3 regions of the Oleidesulfovibrio alaskensis DSM 16109 genome follow, and region 3 is predicted to be linked to each of the others. Evidence: predicted binding sites of a transcription regulator. Region 3 holds the regulator's gene; each other region holds the start of a gene.
What was found. Region 3 encodes sigma-54, which starts transcription at its own class of promoters, with help from an activator protein. Its sites were predicted from a motif close to CTGGCACGGNNNNTGCTT; they were not measured.

Region 1 (2,267 bases), on a different contig from region 3:
ACGTTGTTCCTTTTTCAAAAAAGCACCCCGGCTAACCGGCGGCACACTCCGTAATTTTTGTTCTCAGATAGTCGAAAACATCGCCCAGACGCAGCACACCCGTCACTTTCCCCTCTTTGCGTACCAGCAGCGGCTGGTGCACACCCAGAATGTAGCGGTGCAGTGCGTGTTCCACCGTGTCGGATTCCTCCACGTATTCGCTCTGTTCAGGCACATGCATGATGTCTGTTATTTTGCACGAGCCCGCTTTGACACACAGCGAAGCAGTGGGGTCGGACCACAGACCGAAGTCGCGGATAAGCCGGTTCACAAGGTCGGAAGTAAGCGTTCTGCCCTGATAGCGTTCAGGGTCCACATGCTCGTACTTCGGCTCAAGTGATTTGAACACGTCCAGCATGGTCAGCTTTGCGACCACCGTGCCGCCACGTGTCACCAGCACGTCACGGTGCGGTTTACCGGTGCCTTTTTCGCGGCAGTGCTGCTCCAGCGCCATAAACGCATCGGCCAGAACACCGCCTTCTTCGATGACAACATACTCGGAAACAGGGATCATAACATCCCGTACTAAGGGTGTTTCCATACATCCTCCATTGCTAGGCGGCCCTGCAAGGGGCCTACTCCGCGCCCTGCAGCGCCGCTTCCTCGGCAGCCGCCGCAATGACCTCAGAGAGCTGACTGATGTCCACCGGCTTATTAAGATACTCGTAAGCACCAATAACCCTGGCAGAATCCTCGTCCTTACGGCCTCCGTGCCCTGTCAGCATAATAACCTGCATCCGCGGACATTGTTTGCGGACATGACGCAGCACTTCCAGCCCGTCCATGCCGGGAAGCCTGAGATCAAGAACCATCACCGATGCCCCGCAGTCATTCACAATCTGCAATGCGTGCTCCCCGTCATGAGCCGTGTCCACGGTCATGCCGCGGATTCGCAGACGTTCGGCCAAGGTCTGTACAAAGTCGACCTCGTCATCCACCAGCAAAACGTGAATAGTCATGTCAGTCTCCACCCTTGTTTTCCCTAACCGCGCCCCTGCGGGCTGCCTTTGCCGGACTGCTGCACGCCTGTGCATTGTCTGCGGCGTCTGGCAAGCTTTGCCTGTCCCACTGCCAGAGACAGCCTGACAAGCAGCGCATCCAGCGCAAACGGGATATAGATGTCATCAAAGGCTCCGTTTTTCATGCCTTCAATGGAAAGTCGCACCTGATTTTTCCGTACCATCAAGATAACCTGTGCGCAGGCATCAGGACGACCCACCTGGGTCAGAAACCGCATCACCTCGGACCCCACCTCTTCCGTGCCGAAAACCAGCACGTCTGTTTCCGGCGCAAACAACATCATGCGCGCCTCGTCCAGACTGCGGCAGACGGTGCAGGCTATGCCCAGCTCCGCCAGCCTTCCGGTCAGGTTGTCCGCAAACTGCCGGTCGGAATCATACACAGCCACCACAGCGTTTTTCATGCCTGACCCTCCCGGAGCATCGCCACGGTGTATGAATCCGGTCGGGCGCCCTGCAAACCTGCAGCGCCGGATGCATACAATGCCGTGCCGCGGCACGGTAAGGATGAAGGCATTTCCAGACAGCTTGTGTATCTGCGCATGAATCGTTCCTTGTCTTTGTGAAAATAAAGGCAAGGAACGTGCCAACAGAGAGTGAGTAGTTATCTTGGTACATTAAACCGATTGTTAAAAAAAGCACACACTATGATGAAACAAAATAAATCAATCATGGCGCCCAAGCCAGATACGATTTAATACATTTTAAGACGCAAAAAACGTTTCGATTTGTCCGACTGATGAATCAGACCGCAGAAAACCGCCGGCACCGGCCAGAAGAGACTGAGCCAGTGCCAGTTCGGGAGAGCTGTCAGGCTGCGGAAGGGGACCGCCGCTGACATTGAAACGCACCGTAAGCCCACTGCCCGCAGCCTCGCCCGTCAGCGTGACGGAAGAAGCAGCAGGAAGCACCCCGAAAAGCGCATCCATCACGTGGAAAAGCACCATCTGGAACTGTACGGGATCGGTGGAAAAAGAAATGCCCGCAGGAGTCATCCCGTGGGCAAGCGAAATCTCTTTGAGCCGTGCAAAACGGCTGCAGATGAAAACAAAATAATCAAGCCATTCGGCTGCATTCAGTGTGGCAACAGGGGTGTCGGGGCTGTGGGCCAGACGCGAAAGAGCAGCGCATATGTCCATACCCCGCTTTGCCTGCGTGCCGATACGCCCCAGACTTTTTTCAAAGATTTCCCGTCTGGGAAAATCCTCC
Region 2 (2,267 bases), on a different contig from region 3:
GTGACGTGAAATACCACACAGCACTGGACACGACAGGCTGCATCATTGATGTAGGTCATTTTTCACTGGAAGAAGAAATGATGCGCCGGTTTGCCGCCCTGCTGGCCGCCGGAGCACCCGATCTGGATATAACGTTCCTGCCTTCGCAGGATCCCATACGGCTTCATCCGGTTCACGGCTGAGCCGCAAAAGCCCCGGCTCCGCCGGATATTTTGAAGCCATCAGGAGGACACGACATTGAGCCTGTACCTTAAGCAGATTGAACAGCTTGTAGCATTGCAGAAGGTCGATAATGAAATTCTGGCCATCCGCAAAGACCTTGAACAGGCACCTAAAGAAGTTGAAGCCCTTATGGGTCGCTTCAACGCGCTTGAAACCCAGCGCAATCATCTGCTGGACAAGATAGAGCACCTGCGAGAACAGGAACGCCGTATCGTTACTGAAATTGAAGATGACTCTCTGCGGGTAAAGAAAAGTAAAAGCAAGCTGATGCTTGTGGGTAACACCAAAGAGTATCATGCAATGATGCGCGAGATGGACAACCTTGAAAAGGTAAACCGTCTGCGTGAAGAAGAAAAGATTACACTGATTGAAGAGCTGCAGCGTCAGAATGAAGCCATAACACAGCTGGAAGAAACATACACGGAAGTAAAAAAAGACCTTGAAGCCAAGCAGGCAACTCTGCAGGCGCGGCTTGAAGAGGCTGAAAAAGAGCTGGCCAAGCTTGATAAAAAGCGCGCTGCCGCCGGAAGTGTAGTTCCGGCTCCGGTGCTGGCCCGCTATGAATTTATCCGTGAACGCCTCGACCATCCTGTCATTGTTCCCGTGGTGGATGGTATATGTTCCGGCTGCCATATTGCCATTCCGCCCCAGAGCTTTATCGATTTGCAGAAAGGTACCCAGATTCTCAGCTGCACCAACTGCCAGCGGCTGATATACTGGTGCGAACATTTCTGCGATGATACTTCAGCAGAATAAAATGTATTCGGGAGCAGGACGAGCTGCCGCTGCGTGTCATTTGTACACGGAGAGGAAAGTCCGGGCTCCGCAGGGCAAGACGCTGGGTAACCCCCAGGTGAAGTGATTCACGGACAGTGCCACAGAAAACAAACCGCCTGCCATGCAGGTAAGGGTGAAACGGTGGGGTAAGAGCCCACCAGAGGTGACGGTGACGGCACCTGCTAGGTAAACCCCGTCTGGAGCAAGACCAAATAGGAAGGCGCCAAGGCCGGCCCGGCCGATGCCTTCGGGTAGGTTGCTTGAGGCTGCAGGTAACTGCAGCCCTAGAGGAATGGCAGCTGCTTCCCTTTATGGAAGAACAGAACCCGGCTTATAGTCCGGCTCCCGTCTGTACCAACACACAGGGGCGCTCATTGCGCCCCTGTTTTTTTCACAGAGAGACATAACCATGCACACATGGGCACTTCTTCTGGCGGCAGGCCAGAGCTCCAGAATAGCGGCAGCATGTCCGGGCGTCCGCAAACAGTTTCTGCTTTGGCAGAACGCCCCTCTTTTCTGGCATTCCGCAGTCATGCTTTCCCGCGTCAGTCGCATGCGGGGTATAATTTTTGTTTTTCCTGAGGACATGCTGGAAGAGGCAACCGCCATGGTCAGGGAACTGGATGCAGGCCGGGCACTGGGCATACCATGGAAAGCCGTATCAGGCGGTGTCCGTCGGCAGGATTCCGTCGCCAGAGGTCTCGGGCAGCTTCCGGCAGAGTGCGATACGGTGCTTGTGCATGATGCAGCAAGACCTTTTGCCAGCGCGTCACTTACCAACAGCATTCTGGATGCGTTGCAGGCCGGAGCTGAAGGAGTGGTGCCGGCACTGGCCGTTACCGACACTATAAAGGTGGTAGAAGACGGCGCGGTGCTTTCAACTCCGGACAGGACAAAACTCGTGGCCGTTCAGACTCCACAGGGTTTCAGCCTTCAGGCGCTGCTCGGTGCGCACCGTCATTGCGCAGAAAAAGCACTGGCCGTCACCGATGATGCATCCATGCTCGAACTGCTCGGACAACATACTGTCATAACAGTGGAAGGTGAGGCATCCAACATAAAAGTGACGCATCCGGAGGATCTGACCATGCTGCATTCTTCAGAAAAAAAGAATATGCAAGTCCCCTGTGTCGGATGGGGATACGACGTGCACCGGTTCGGTTCTGACGGCCGTCCCATGAAACTTGGCGGTGTGCCCATAGCAGGCGGCCCGGGCGTTATGGCGCATTCAGACGGTGACGTGCTGCTGCATGCCCTTACAGATGCCG
Region 3 (2,267 bases):
GTTTCAATGATGGTGCGCTCGCGCACGCCGTCATTGTCTTTGTAATTGAACACATCCATACGCACGCTGTCATCACTGCTGGAACGGCGCCGATCCTTAGTCTTTTCTGCGTGTTTCTTGACCTGTGCTTCCAGCTTATCCAGCACAAGATCAATAGTGGCATACATATCCTCGCTCTGCTCCACTGCAGAGAGATTCAACCCCTCGCCCGTGCATTGTACTTCCGCCTTGTGCCGGAATTTATCAACGCTCAACAGAACCTGTAACTCAAGGTTTTCTGACTTATTCAAAAAGCGTCCGAGCTTTTCAAAACGGCGGTTGGCATACTTTTTCAAGTGATCGGAAGGCTCGAAGTTCTTGAAAGTGAAAGCGATGTTCATAAAAACCTCCAGAGATTCAGTTCAGGCATTTCTGCCGGAAATCCTTTGGCCTAAAATACAGCTTTTCGTTTCGAAGAAGAAGGGATTCCCATAGCTGTACGATACTTCGCCACGGTTCTTCGAGCAATATTGACTTGCAACTTTTCTTTAAGAATTTCTCCGATCTTTTCGTCACTGAGCGGTTCTTTAGGATTTTCTTCAGAAATCAGGTTCTTTATCAGCGCTTTCACACTTTCAGAACCTACCTCTGTTCCGTCATTTAACGCCAGTGCACTGTTAAAGAAATACTTAAGCTCCACAATACCATGGGGGGTAGCCACATACTTATTTGTTGTAATACGGCTGACGGTTGATTCGTGCATTCCTATATCGTCCGCTATATCCTTGAGAATAAGCGGGCGAAGCCGGGATACGCCTTCCTCGAAAAAACCCCTCTGATATTTAATAATGCTCTCAACTACTTTGTACAGGGTTCGCTGCCGTTGATAAAGGCTTTTTATAAGCCACGAGGCGGAGCGCATTTTTTCCTGCACGTAGTCCTTTTCTTTATCAGTGGAGCCCTTGACGCCTTCTTTATAAAATTCACTCAGCTGGAGATGTGGCAGGCCGTCTTCGTTCAGCAGGATGATAAAATCATCCTCGCTTTTATACACGTAGACATCGGGGCTGACATACGCGGGCTGTTCGTTACCGAAACGGGAGCCCGGCATGGGGTCAAGAGTCTGGATAAGGTCAAGATATTCTTTAAGGTCGTCCATTCCCAGACGATATTTTCTGAGAAGAGGCTTGTACCGTCGTTTTTCCAGGTCTTCCAGATGATCGCGGATCAGCTCGACAAGCACAGGGTCGCGGTCGTATCCAAGCACTTCGACCTGAACCAGAAGGCATTCCTGCGGAGTACGCGCCGCTATGCCCACGGGATCAAGCCGCTGCAGCAGGTGCAGCGTTTCTTCCACCTCTGCCGTACCGGCACCGGCCATTTCCGCCACGTTTTCCACCGTCGCCTGCAGATAGCCCGCAGGCGAAAGGTTGCCGATTATGACCTCTGCTATGTCCAGCTGTTTTTCCGTGGCGGAAGACAAGCGCAGCTGCCAGCTGAGATGCCCTTCCAGCGTGGGGCTGGATGAAAAACGAGCCTCAAAGGCGGTCATCTCTTCCGGCACTTCCGCGTCGCGTCCGCCTGCCTGTTTGCCGGTACTGGCAAAATCGCCAAGATAGTTTTCCCAGTCGGCATTCTTTACCAATTCCTGACGGAAAGGGTCGGCTTCTTCTGCTCTCGGGGCTCTCTCTTCAGCCTGAGAGACTGGGCGCTCTTCCTGTGTTTCTTCAAGAAACGGGTTTTCCAGCAGTTCCTGCTGAACGGTTTCAACGAGCTCGACGCGTGAAAGCTGCAACAGTTTGATCGCCTGCTGAAGCTGGGGCGTCATCACAAGCTGCTGAGCGAGTTTAAGCTGCTGTCGTAACTCTAAAGCCATTGTTCAACCGAATCCTTAAGATTATAAAAGCTGAATATATTTTGTTTTTATTGCTCAGGGAATATCAAATCCCTGATGCCGGAGACAGCGGAAACGTATATTCCGTGCTGTTATCCAAAAATCATTCCAAAATGCATTCCATGACTCTTTTCTGCCACATATATCTGTGTGATGCAACCGGAGCCGGGGGACTTACAGGCAGAAGCCCTCTCCCAGATAGACACTGCGGGCCTTGGGATCGGCCACAATGGCTTCCGGAGTGCCTTCCAGAATGACCCTTCCTTCGTAAACGAGATAAGCCCTGTCGCAGATATTCAATGTTTCACGTACATTATGATCAGAGATCAACACCCCGATACCTTTGTCGCGCAGTTTTTTGATGATTTCCTGAATATCATCCACGGCCAGAGGA

Region 1: a site for sigma-54 is predicted at 1,631-1,648, ahead of H586_RS0115425 (DNA-binding transcriptional response regulator). Genes of this name have one in related genera too.
Region 2: a site for sigma-54 is predicted at 1,229-1,246, ahead of ispD (2-C-methyl-D-erythritol 4-phosphate cytidylyltransferase). Genes of this name have one in related genera too.

Annotation. Positions count from the first base shown of each region.
Region 1 is NZ_KI519495.1:23,763-26,029, forward strand. It holds gene H586_RS0115415 (hypothetical protein) at 32-580, opposite strand; gene H586_RS19545 (response regulator) at 615-998, opposite strand; gene H586_RS0115425 (DNA-binding transcriptional response regulator) at 1,022-1,462, opposite strand; gene H586_RS0115435 (sensor histidine kinase) at 1,763-2,267, opposite strand, start outside.
Region 2 is NZ_AXWQ01000005.1:5,118-7,384, forward strand. It holds gene H586_RS0102895 (Nif3-like dinuclear metal center hexameric protein) at 1-182, shown strand, start outside; gene H586_RS0102900 (zinc ribbon domain-containing protein) at 238-978, shown strand; RNA gene rnpB (RNase P RNA component class A) at 989-1,349, shown strand; gene ispD (2-C-methyl-D-erythritol 4-phosphate cytidylyltransferase) at 1,409-2,267, shown strand, end outside.
Region 3 is NZ_AXWQ01000015.1:97,142-99,408, forward strand. It holds gene hpf (ribosome hibernation-promoting factor, HPF/YfiA family) at 1-380, opposite strand, end outside; gene rpoN (RNA polymerase factor sigma-54) at 431-1,855, opposite strand; gene lptB (LPS export ABC transporter ATP-binding protein) at 2,048-2,267, opposite strand, start outside.